Regions from separate parts of the Microbulbifer echini genome, predicted to be linked through region 2. Evidence: predicted binding sites of a transcription regulator. Region 2 holds the regulator's gene; each other region holds the start of a gene.

Region 1 (3,077 bases), on a different contig from region 2:
ATTGATACCTACACCGCCGAAATTGTCTTGCCAGACTTGTGTTTTTGCTGTGGTTGATAGGGGCGCGCAGGCCGTGACAATAGTGAATAGCATCACTGATTTCTTAAGATGCATAGTTTTCTTTCTTGGTTGATTTTAATAAAAAATGCCATTTTAAGGGAGTTCTATTTTTTATTCGGTATTGTGTTGTTGTGGGTTTCGTGGATTCGGTAGGGCCGTTTTTTTAAATCGAAAATTGCATTTTTTAGTACCAATCAAAGCCTAACAAATACGTGGTTGTATTGGGGCGACAGCGCAACCCCTTTGTCGTACAGTCGGTCCTGCTTGTGGTATAGGGGCGGAGAGGCTATTTCCAGTGAGTCATGAGTAAACTGATTTATGGAGAGCTAAAGGGGGTGAGGTAGAGAGATAAATGACAATATTGGTTTTCGATATGGTGTATGGCTCGGGAAAAATTAATTATTTGGGCGTGGTGGAAGGTCGCATATTGAAGCGAATAAAATGAACTTGCTTCGCAAGGGTTTTCTTATTTTGAACTCTGGAAAAATAGAAATGATCAGCTAGGCTCAGCTTTGGTATTTAGGCTGGGATTGGTGTGGTTGGACAGCAAGTAAAAAATACCTTTCCCCTAGGTGCCTTCTGGAAGCATGCTTGCGATCTTTCTGGGGGGGCATAGGGTCCCACGAGAAGGTGAAAGGGGCTTTCTCTGTTCGTCTTTTCAGCTTGGGGTCGGATAGAGGGCTGAGCAGGTGTAAATGTTGTGTCATCGCCGCGTATCCAAATACTATTCTCCCTGGGGGAGGGGCTCGTTCGATCGACTTTAAAAAAAGGGGCCGTGTCCGAGCAGCCCTGGTGGAGGCTGGCCCAGAGAGATAACTGGTGGGGAGAGAAAATGTTTGATCATGGCGAGATATCTACATTGGCGCAGCGGCTTGGTGATGAGTTGGGAAAGCGCGCTTGGTTTGTGACTTCGGCAGAATCCTGCACCGGCGGAGCAATTGCCGCGGCAATCACTTCCATCCCCGGTGCGTCCAATTGGTTTGATGGCTCTATTGTCAGTTATGCCGATCGCATCAAACACAGCGTATTGGGGGTGGATGCGAAAGACCTGAAGCTTTTTGGTGCGGTCAGTGAGCCGGTGGCTCGTCAGATGGCCTGTGGGGTGTTGGCCATGATGGATGCCAATCTGTCTGTTGCGGTAAGTGGTATCGCCGGCCCTGATGGCGGCAGCGAGGAGAAGCCGGTCGGCACCGTGTGGATAGCTTGGGCCCATGCGGAGGGGCAGGAGCCGGTCCAGATCGATGCTCAATGTTTCCACTTTCAGGGGGAGCGCACCTCGGTACAGGCGCAAACAGTGATGGAAGCGATCAAGGGTATGCTAGCAATTCTGGACGAGCATCCCGTCTAAGACCGTCTGCCCGGTCAGCTTGTGCTTGTGGGGGTGGGATTGCGCTGGGCAGAGGTCGGCGAAATTCTACTGGGTTGATTGGTACTGGTCGTGCCGGAATTACTGGTTGCCTATACAGTAATCCTTCGATAAGCTTGCCACCACTCAACACAGCTCAGAAATACGGGAATGGTCATGGATTCCAATAAAGACAAGGCTTTGAAGGCGGCGCTGTCGCAGATCGAGCGCCAGTTTGGCAAGGGCACAGTGATGCGTATGGGGGATAAGGAGCGCGTGCGTATCCCCTCGATCTCTACCGGTTCCCTCGGCCTGGATGTTGCCCTCGGCATCGGCGGTCTGCCACGCGGCCGTATTGTCGAGATCTACGGTCCGGAATCCTCAGGTAAAACGACCCTGACCCTGCAAGTGATCGCCGAGGCTCAGCGCAAAGGTGGCACCTGCGCTTTCGTGGATGCGGAACACGCCTTAGACCCTATCTATGCCGAGAAACTGGGCGTGAATGTGGATGAGCTGATTGTTTCCCAGCCGGACACCGGTGAGCAGGCCCTGGAAGTGGCGGATATGCTGGTGCGCTCTGGCGCTGTAGATGTATTAGTGGTGGATTCTGTGGCGGCCCTGACCCCGCGCGCTGAGATCGAAGGAGAGATGGGAGATTCCCACGTTGGCTTGCAGGCCCGCCTTATGTCCCAGGCTCTGCGCAAGCTGACCGGTAACATTAAGAACACCAACACGCTGGCGATCTTTATCAACCAGATCCGTATGAAGATCGGTGTGATGTTTGGCTCTCCGGAGACTACCACCGGTGGTAATGCCCTTAAGTTCTACTCCTCTGTGCGCCTGGATATCCGCCGTATCGGTGCTGTAAAGGATGGCGACGAGACGGTGGGTAACGAGACCCGCGTTAAAGTCGTAAAGAACAAAGTGGCCCCCCCATTTAAGCAGGCCGAGTTTCAGATCATGTACGGCGAAGGTATCAATGTGATCGGCGAGATCGTCGATTATGGTGTGAAGATGGGCTTGGTTGATAAAGCTGGTGCCTGGTACAGCTACAAAGGCGACAAAATTGGCCAGGGCAAGGCCAATGCTACCAAGTTTCTACGAGAGAACCCGGATCTCCGCAATGAGATTGAAGGGCAGTTGCGCGAGCAACTACTGGGTGACCTCACTCCAGCCAGCCCGGAAGTGGCTGTGGAACTGCCGGAAGAGTAAGTGTCTTTTTCCAGGGCGGAGTCCTCCGCCGATCCGGCTCAAGCGCTCTTCGGTGCGGCGCTTGAGTTACTTACCCGCCGCGAACACTCCCAACTCGAACTGAGGCGGAAGCTGGCGGGTAAGTTCTCCGATGCCGATTTCGAAGCGCTGTTCGAGCGCCTGCAAGATCTCAACTACCAGTCCGACCAGCGTTTTGCGGAAGTCTTTGCGCGCTCTCGTGTCCTGCGTGGTCAGGGACCGGTGCGTATTCGCCAGGAACTGCAGCAACGAGGGATTACCAGTGAGCTTCTATCTCACACCCTTGAGAGGCTAGAGGTTGACTGGTTTGCCTTGGCGCAGGAGCAATTGCAGCGCAAATATCACTCGCCAATCAATATGGCACTGCCGCGGGATCAGCAGGCAAAAGAGCGCGCACGTCGCCAGCGCTATTTGGCCTATCGCGGTTTCCCCTCCGATGCCA
Region 2 (3,077 bases):
CCAAGCGGAAACCAGCAGCCAAGAAAGTAGTGGCGAAAAAGTAAATGAGTAACCCCTACACTGGACTCGTCACTTCTGCTCTTCGCAAGAGTCAATTGCTCTCCACGAGCCACTATGATTCCCCTCTTCATCGCCTGGCGCTTGAAGAGGGGGCACTGCTGCAGTTATGGAAAGCCTACCGGGCTTTCCTGGCAGAGCTTTCCCAGCAGTTGCAGTTAGGTTTTGAGACGGAATCCCTGCAGGTTATCGACGATAGCCTGCAAAGCCAGGGTAGGGCCAGTAGCGAGGTGAGGGAATTACAGTTACTGCTCTCAGAGCCCGAGAGCTGGTTGAGTGCGATGCTGTGCGCATGGAAACAACTTCTGCAGCTTTCTCTGGCCGAAGAAGTACAAGGACAGGAAAATCTAATCCCCACCCACAATATTGCGGGCCCTAGGCCAGTTACTCTATCCCTTGAAGTGCTTCTTGAATGGCATGCCTCTTTGAGTGAACTGGTACGCAGGCAGCGTACTAACCTTGAAGAGTGCTGAGGTCACACAGCACACTTCCTCTATCTGTTTGCGTCCACTGAAACTTCTAAATTGCCTGTGGTACACTGGGCGCAAACTGATGTGCGGTGAAGGGAAAGCAAATGTCCTCCGAAACTTTTGAGATTATTGAGCTGGCCAATGGCGAGGTGGCATTGCGCCGTGCCGGCCACGAGGAGGACCCTCTGGTGAGCATTCAATTCTCGGCGGAGAGTCTACAGTTTCTGCGAAAGCATAAAGTGGCAGTCGCTCGGGCAATGCTAGAAGCCGGTATTGAAGCTGTGCAAAATCTAGAAGACCTGGAGCCGGGCTACTTCGAGGAGGAGGAATCGATGCCGGTGAATCATACGATTCACTGATCAGAGTATCGGTTAAAACTATTCAACAGCGGCTATAAGCCGCTGTTGTTGTTTTTGGGGGATAGTTTTGGTGTGAGTTCGCAGGCTTTAAGAGGGCACTTAAGGGGTTTGGCGAATAACGCCAACGGCCAGGCCTTCAATGATAAAGTTCTTATCCCGCATATCTACCTGGATGGTCTCAAAATCTTCATTTTCCGGTAGGAGTTGCACCGTTGCCTGATTGCCCTTGCGGCGGAAGCGTTTTACGGTCACCTCCTCGTCAATCCGTGCAACCACAATCTGCCCGTTCCTAACTTGCTCTGTTTTCTGCACGGCAAGGAGGTCGCCATCGAGAATGCCGGCATTGCGCATGCTCATGCCGTGCACTCGTAGTAAGTAGTCAGCCGGCGGGTGAAAAAAGCTGGAGGGTAGATCGCAATAATCTTCGATGTGCTCTGTCGCAAGGATGGGGTGACCTGCGGCGACACGTCCGATAATCGGCAGCCCCGACTGGTGATCTGGAATCCGAATACCCCGCGAAGCGCCGGCAACCATTTCAATGGCTCCTTTCCGCGCCAGTGCTTTAAGGTGTTCCTCAGCCGCATTTGGTGAACGGAAGCCCAGTTCTTGGGCAATCTCCGCGCGAGTAGGGGGATAACCCGTATCATCCAGGTAGGCTTTAATCAGCTCTAATACTTGAGTCTGTCGTGCGGTGAGATTGGTCATAGAATTACCTAGCGTTTCTGTATTTTTATACAGGTGCTGGGATTATATACAGATTTGGGGCTCGCGCAATCCTATCACCGGTTCCTGTATGAGCTGCTACAGTGTTTATGAAAACAAGGAATGAAAGAAAAAGTTGAAAGAGCTGACAGCGAGGGAAAGTGATAATGCTGGATGCCAAGGTGGCCGAAGCTTGGAGAGTTCTTCGTATACAGTCTGAATTAGTGGATGGCATTGAGCGTTTAATCGCATTTAGAGGGGCGGTAACGGTATTTGGCAGTGCGCGTTTCTCCGAGCAAAGCCAGGAATATCAACAAGGGGTTAAGCTGGGGAAACTGCTAGCTGCGGAGGGGATACCCGTAATTACTGGTGGCGGGCCAGGCCTGATGGAGGCGTGTAACCGAGGTGCTTTCGATCAACCTGGTGCTTCAATTGGTTTGAATATTGAACTGCCTTTTGAGCAGGTGGCCAATCCCTATCAAGATGTTAATTTACATTTTCGATATTTCTTTGTGCGCAAGTTTTTATTTGTGAAGCAGGCGCTGGGCTTTGTGGGGTTGCCAGGGGGCTTCGGTACACTGGATGAATTATTTGAGGCGCTCACATTAGTACAGACTAGAAAGGTGCAGCACTTTCCAATTGTTTTAGTTGGAAAACGGTATTGGAGTGGTCTGTATGACTGGCTTGTAGATACGGTGCTAGAGCGAAATTGTATTGATGAGAGAGACCTGCACTTGTTCCAGGTGGTCGACACAGTGGAAGAGGCCGCCGATTTAATTTTGCAGCACATGCGTGGTCCAGGCTAAGCCGTTGGCCTGGGTTTTCAAGGCGCTCAGAGTCTAACTCCGCACAGGAAAACACAGCTTATCGGTGTAGTGATATACATCCCTATTCGGCGGATCAAACAGTGAGTCGGGCGGTTCATCGTTTTGATTAATGACTTCTGGCGATCTCTCGCTATGACTTAACGCGTCGTTCCCTGCGCTCCCCCAAAGAAAGCCTCAGCGCCATTCGTACTAGTTTGCCTATGTTGGGAAAGCGGTGTGCTCAGGCTGGTGGCGTTAAGCGTTCAGGTTATTCCCTCTATTTTCAACATCTCAACCGATTGCTTCCAAGGTAAAGGGAGTCTGTTTGGTGTGATATGCCGCCAGACTGGCGGCGGAATATGCTACTCTGGCCAGAGTTAAACAGCTGTTTTAAATGGTGGTTTGATACCTATGAGCCAGACCGATACTGTTAGCCGCATCTTGGACGCGGCAGAGGTTCTGTTCGCTGAACGAGGTTTTACCGAGACATCCCTGAGAACAATCACAAGTACAGCCGGTGTCAATTTGGCGGCAGTAAACTACCATTTTGGCTCCAAAAAGGAGCTGATACAGGCGGTTTTTGAACGCTTCCTGACCCCCTTTACCGGCGCATTGGAGGCGGAGCTTGACCGGCGTATTGCCTCAGGTCAGCCCCTAAGGGTCGAGGGCTTGCTGGAGAGCCT
Region 3 (3,077 bases), on a different contig from region 2:
GCGGCGCTTTTTTATCGCCCTTCACTTCTACCCAGGCATCACCGTTGTCAGCTTCAGTAATGGTATAAGGCACCATTTTGATATCTTTCTGAACAACGTCATCCTTGAATTTACGGCCAATCAGGCGTTTTACCGCAAACAGAGTATTCTGGGGATTGGTCACCGCCTGACGCTTGGCGGACTGGCCCACCAGGATTTCGTTGTCGTCAGTGAAGGCAACAATAGAAGGTGTAGTACGATCGCCTTCGGCGTTCTCGATTACACGCGCTTTGTCACCATCCAGGACCGCCACACAACTGTTGGTGGTACCCAGGTCGATGCCGATAATTTTTCCCATCTGTAAAATCCTCATTTGGTGCGCGCGGCCAGCTCTTCTCTGTTTACTGCGCGCGAATAATTCCTGATGTCAGCTATATTGGTGCCGGCCGATGAAATTCAAGGCCGCTTTGCACACCTGCCGTTACGGCGCTTTGCTGACCACCACCATGGCCGGACGCACCAGGCGACCGTTAAGGCGATACCCTTTTTGAAACACTTCCATCACCGTATTCGGTTCCACCTCCCCACTGGGCACCTGGGTCATAGCCTGGTGTAGCTCGGGGTCGAAGGGCTCACCGGCCGGATCGACAATTTCCACGGAATTTTTCGTCAGAGTATCGACGAAAGATTTGTGGGTTAGCTCGATACCTTCCACCAATGCTTTGTTGCCTTCATCTGCGGGATCGATGGTGGCGAGGGCGCGCTCCAGGTTGTCTACAACCGGCAACAAATCCTGCAGCAGTTTCTCTACCGCAAACTTGCGCGCGCGCTCCACATCCTGCTGCGCACGGCGACGGGCGTTTTGCTCCTCGGCCTGGGCACGCAGGGCGATATCCTTCTGCACCGTCAACTGCTCCTGCAGTTTGATGATTTCATCGTGCAGGGTATCGGCACTCTCCGCCTCTTCGTGCAGGGCTTCTTCAGCCTGCTCGCGCTCGGCTGCGGAGGGATCTTCAATCTCCGCGGAAACCGCCTCGTCCGTCGCTGTCAGGTGTTCATCAGCCAGTGATTCCGGCTGCACCCCCTCTTTGATCTGATCTTCTTCGCTGCGCTCTCTGGCCACTGCTTTCTCCGTCGCGTCGACTCTGTCAGTAATGAGTTGGGCCCGCCCCGCGGGCTCTGGGGCTATATGGGGCCATCTCCGCACAGTTCAAGTGGTTTTTAGCGTCCGCGCATTCCGGCAGGGTAATGTGGCCCCGGCCCTATAGCTAACCGGGAACAGATACTGTATAAATAACCACTACCAAAGGCCGAGGTGCCTGTCGACAAAACAAGGACATAAAAGCGATAACTATGTTGCTGCATCTGTCTATCAGCCAATTCACCCTGGTGGACCAACTGGAGTTGGAGTTCGGCCCCGGAACTAGCACCCTCACCGGCGAAACCGGCGCGGGCAAGTCCATCACCCTCGATGCACTGGGGCTCGCTTTGGGCGGCCGCGGCAGCGCCGAACTGGTGCGCGCTGGCGCCCAACGCGCCGATATCAGTGCCACTTTCGATATCTCCGATCACCCCAGCGCCACCGCATGGCTTGAATCTCAGGAATTAGATATCGGCCAGGAAGTCATTCTTCGCCGCACTATCGGCTCTGATGGGCGCTCGCGCGCTTACATCAACGGCCAGCCGGTGACCCTACTGCAGCTGCGCGCCCTGGGCGAACAGCTGATCGATATCCACAGCCAGCACGAACACCAATCGCTGCTGAAAAAGGAAACCCACCGCCGCCTATTGGACGAGTTCGCCCAGGCTCAGGATCTGGCCGCCGAGACCCGCAGCCGCTTTAAAACCTGGCAGGACCAGTACCGCCGCTACCGCACGTTGGCCAGCAGTGCCGAAGAGGCCGAGGCGCGCCGCCACCTGCTGCAGTACCAGCTGCGTGAGCTGGAACAGCTGGAGATGAGCGAGGGAGAGATTGAAACGCTGGAGAGCGAGCAGCGCCAGCTGGCCAATGCCGGAGATATCCTCAGTGGCAGCTACCAGCTGGCCGCCCTGCTATCCGGCGGAGAGGGGGATATCGCCGAGCAGCTGCACCGGGCACTGCAACTGCTTTCCGCCATGCCAGAACAAGCACCCGCATTGGTGGAAGTGACGCAAATGCTCGACAGCGCGCGCATCCAGATCGATGAAGCCGCCAGTAGCCTGTCGCGTCATATTGACCGCTTCGAGATGGACCCGGAGCGCCTGTCCGAAGTGGAAGACCGCCTCAGCGCCATCTACCAGGCCGCGCGCAAGCACCGTGTAAAGCCCTCTGAGTTACCCGCTTTGCAGCGGCAGTTGCAGGAGGAACTCGACGACATCGGCACGGAAGATGCCTTAGAACGCCTCGCCAGCACCTGCACAAAACTGGAACAGCAATTCCGCACTACCGCCGGCAAACTGAGCCAGCTCAGGCTGCGGGCCGCAGAATCCTTAGCCGAGGCGGTCAACCAACAATTGGGGGATTTGGCTATGCCCCATGCCAGGGTGGCGCTGGCCCTGCAGGCGCTGGATAAACCCTGCAGTCACGGTCTGGAAGAAGCCGAAATTCTAATTTCAACCAACCCCGGCCAACCGCCGCGCCCGCTGGGCAAAATTGCCTCCGGTGGTGAGCTGTCGCGGGTGAGCCTCGCCATCCAGGTCGTGACGGCACAGACCTCCCGCACCCCCACCCTGGTATTCGATGAGGTGGATGTGGGAATTGGCGGCGCCACCGGCGATGTCGTCGGCCGTTTACTGCGCCAACTGGGCGAGACCCGCAACGGCCGCTGCGGCCAGGTCATCTGTGTCACCCACCTGGCACAAGTGGCCGCCCGCGCTCACCGGCAATATCTGGTGGAAAAGCACAGCGACGGGGAGCAAGCATGGGTCGCCTTACGCGAGCTAAAAAACGGCGAGCGACGCGAGGAGATCGCACGCATGCTCGGCGGGCAACCCAGCCCTCAATCCCTGGCCCATGCGGAAGAGATGCTCGGCAGAGTACCCTGAGCTCCTCTTATAACCTTGGGCGCTTCCTCTTTTCAGAGACGCCCCCAAGTACACTCTTATCCACAAGTCTTAAC
Region 4 (3,077 bases), on a different contig from region 2:
TTTAGTTTCTTCACCACAGTTGTTGATCAATGAGGCGACCGCAACTAACGCGATACTTCCGATCAGCACCGGTGCCAGCAGGTAGTCGAACCCCACAACATCCTGGCCGGCAAGAATGATGACTAATGGGTTGGCTCCGGCGGGTGGATGTACCGCGCGGAAGTACTGCATTTGCATGATGGATACACCGACTGCCAGTGACATCACCAGGATTGAATCACCGAAGCCGTAGAGCGCAACCAGACCCACCGTTGAAGTGATGAGGTGACCAGCAATGACATTGCGCGGTTGTGCCAGAGGTGAGGCCGGGGCGGCAAATAAGAGTACACATGTCGCACCGAAGGGTGCCATCAGCCAGGGGGTCCCGGTGAGATGGCCCAAAGCGCCAAGTAATAAAATACTGGTAAAACCGCCGATAAAGCCTCTTATCATTTGGATAAGTTTTGGTTTGGGTGGCAGTGCACCGCCGCCACGTAACTTCTTCATCGGTCACTTCCTTCGGGTCGCCAGGCGTATTTATGAGTAGTCGCACCAAGCAGTGTGTACAAATCTGTACATACTGCTTGGTGCTATGATACAGATCTGTACACATGGGCACAATCTCCTATCGCTATAGAGGCTCGCTGAGAAAAATTCGTGATGAATAAGAAAGAACAGATTCTGGATACGGCGGAAGCACTATTTAATACGCTTGGCTACACCGCCGTGGGGGTCGACCTGATCCGGGATAAGGCGAAAGTTTCCAAGACATCGATGTATCGACATTTTGGCTCGAAAAATAAGTTAATTGAGGCGGTACTGATCCGGCGGCACCAATGTTTAGAGGCGGAGTTAACCGCTGTGATATCGGCAGCAGCAAACCCGGATAAACGGCTGGAGGCAATACTGGATTGGCATTTTTCCTGGTTTAGGGCCGCCGACTTCAAAGGCTGTATGTTCATGCATGCCCTGGCTGAATTTCGGGGGCACGATGAAATCCTGGTACAACAGGCGATGGTGCATAAGGCTTGGCTGAAGTCGCTGCTGCACTCAATTTTCGAGCCGGGTGAGCCGGGGGTAGAGGCTAAGACAGAAGTTATTTTGACCTTCTTGGAAGGTATGACAGTGAGGGCGGAGTTTGGCGAGGTAACCGGATGCGAAGAGGTTTATCGCCTGGGGGCCAGAGCACTGGCCGCGAAAAGCTTCTCTGCTAACAAGGCGAGGGCCGTGACGGAGGGGAAGACGGATAGCTTTAATTAAACTGTCGGCCAGCAATCTTTGAGCATCCTGCTTACCCTCTCCCTTGACGCCCTGCTTCCACCTTGGGACACTCCCGCCACTATATAAACATACAGATATTTGGAGAGTTGCCACTTGACCCGCATCCTGGGGATTGACCCCGGCTCGCGCAAGACGGGCTATGGAATTATTGATGTAGAGCGGGGTAAAGCGCGCTATGTGGCCAGTGGTGTGATTCGTATCCCCGAGGGGCCCCTACCGGAGCGCCTGAAATTGATTTTCGATGCGGTAAGCCAGATTGCCCAGCAATACCAGCCGGCGCAGATGGCAATTGAAAACGTATTTATGTCGAAGAGTGCGGGCTCCGCCTTGAAGTTGGGACAGGCGCGCGGTGCGGCCATTGTGGCCGGGGCCAATAGTGGCCTCGCTGTAGCTGAGTACGAGGCCCGCAAGGTCAAACAGGCGGTGGTGGGCAGCGGCGCTGCCGACAAACTACAGGTACAGCATATGGTCAAGACCTTGCTGTCTCTGCCGGGCACACCTCAGGAGGATGCTGCCGATGCCCTCGCTGTGGCGCTGTGCCATATGCACACGGAGCAGACCCTGGTCTTTACCGCGGGCGGTGCGCGCAGTCGCTTCCGCCGTGGCCGCCTCAGCGTATAGCGCACGCTTAAAAAGTTAGCCCCTCACACGGGCAGCGATAGACAAACCTGGAACAACACATGATTGGAAGACTGAGTGGCACTTTGGCTGCGGTACAGCCCCCTTTATTGCTGATAGATGTGCAGGGGGTAGGCTACGAAGTACTCGCGCCCATGACCACGATTTTTGAGTTGCCCGCCCTGGGCCAGCCTGTGCAGCTGCACACGCACCTGGCGGTTTCCGAAACCGCCCAGCAGCTCTATGGCTTTGTTCGCGACTCTGACCGCAAACTGTTTCGCACCTTGATCAAAGTTAGTGGTGTGGGGCCAAAAATGGCGCTAGCTATTTTATCCGGCCTCGACGGCGCCGCTTTGGCGCGTTGCGTGGCCGAGGATAATGTGGCGGCCCTGGTAAAAGTACCCGGTGTCGGCAAGAAAACCGCAGAGCGTCTGATTGTCGAGTTGCGCGATAAGTTGACCCCGGATTTTGGCGACGTCAACGATATCCCGCTGATGGCCGCGGCCGCGGTACCCAAGGTGGACCATACCGGTGAGGCGGAGAGCGCCTTGGTGGCTCTGGGCTATAAGCCTACCGAGGCCAGTAAAATGGTGGCCCGCGCCGGCAAGGAGCAGGCTGATGCCGATAGTGCAACCCTGATTCGCCTGGCCCTGAAAGGCATGGCACCCGCCTAAATCGAGTGCCCTGGAGTAGTTGTGATGATTGAAGCCGATCGTTTGGTGGCCCCAGAACCCGCCGGGCCCTCTGGGCAGGAAGAGCAGTACGACCGCGCCGTGCGCCCCAAAAGTCTGGCTGATTATGTGGGCCAGCCGGTGGTGCGCGAGCAGATGGAAATCTTTATCCAGGCCGCCAAACTGCGCAAAGAGGCCCTGGACCATACCCTGGTATTCGGCCCACCAGGCTTGGGCAAAACCACTCTGGCAAATATTATTGCCGCGGAGATGGGGGTGGCGATTAAGACCACCTCGGGGCCTGTGCTGGAGAAGGCCGGTGATCTGGCTGCATTGATGACCAACCTGGAACCGGGGGATGTGCTGTTTATCGATGAAATTCATCGCCTCAGCCCCCATGTGGAGGAGGTCCTGTATCCGGCCATGGAGGACTACCAGCTGGATATCATGATCGGCGAAGGGCCGGCGGCGCGCTCGATCAAGTTGGACTTACCGCCTTTTACCTTGGTCGGTGCCACAACCAGGGCT

What was found. The regulator LexA, encoded in region 2, represses DNA repair genes until DNA is damaged. The targets are predictions, from matches to a motif close to ACTGTNTNTANANACAGT.
Region 1: a site for LexA is predicted at 1,510-1,527, ahead of recA (recombinase RecA). Genes of this name have one in related genera too.
Region 3: a site for LexA is predicted at 1,264-1,281, ahead of recN (DNA repair protein RecN). Genes of this name have one in related genera too.
Region 4: a site for LexA is predicted at 1,318-1,335, ahead of ruvC (crossover junction endodeoxyribonuclease RuvC). Genes of this name have one in related genera too.

Annotation. Positions count from the first base shown of each region.
Region 1 covers NZ_JBGMEL010000031.1:8,754-11,830, forward strand. Annotated here, with positions in the region: gene ACCI51_RS18745 (glycoside hydrolase family 16 protein) at 1-114, opposite strand, end outside; gene ACCI51_RS18750 (CinA family protein) at 761-1,408, shown strand; gene recA (recombinase RecA) at 1,583-2,617, shown strand; gene ACCI51_RS18760 (regulatory protein RecX) at 2,618-3,077, shown strand, end outside.
Region 2 covers NZ_JBGMEL010000019.1:57,843-60,919, forward strand. Annotated here, with positions in the region: gene topA (type I DNA topoisomerase) at 1-44, shown strand, start outside; gene ACCI51_RS16520 (DUF6586 family protein) at 45-530, shown strand; gene ACCI51_RS16525 (hypothetical protein) at 632-886, shown strand; gene lexA (transcriptional repressor LexA) at 986-1,591, opposite strand; gene ACCI51_RS16535 (LOG family protein) at 1,756-2,394, shown strand; gene ACCI51_RS16540 (TetR/AcrR family transcriptional regulator) at 2,806-3,077, shown strand, end outside.
Region 3 covers NZ_JBGMEL010000001.1:222,576-225,652, forward strand. Annotated here, with positions in the region: gene dnaK (molecular chaperone DnaK) at 1-337, opposite strand, end outside; gene grpE (nucleotide exchange factor GrpE) at 461-1,102, opposite strand; gene recN (DNA repair protein RecN) at 1,333-3,003, shown strand.
Region 4 covers NZ_JBGMEL010000005.1:125,087-128,163, reverse strand. Annotated here, with positions in the region: gene ACCI51_RS06815 (HPP family protein) at 1-486, opposite strand, end outside; gene ACCI51_RS06810 (TetR/AcrR family transcriptional regulator) at 640-1,239, shown strand; gene ruvC (crossover junction endodeoxyribonuclease RuvC) at 1,354-1,881, shown strand; gene ruvA (Holliday junction branch migration protein RuvA) at 1,941-2,552, shown strand; gene ruvB (Holliday junction branch migration DNA helicase RuvB) at 2,577-3,077, shown strand, end outside.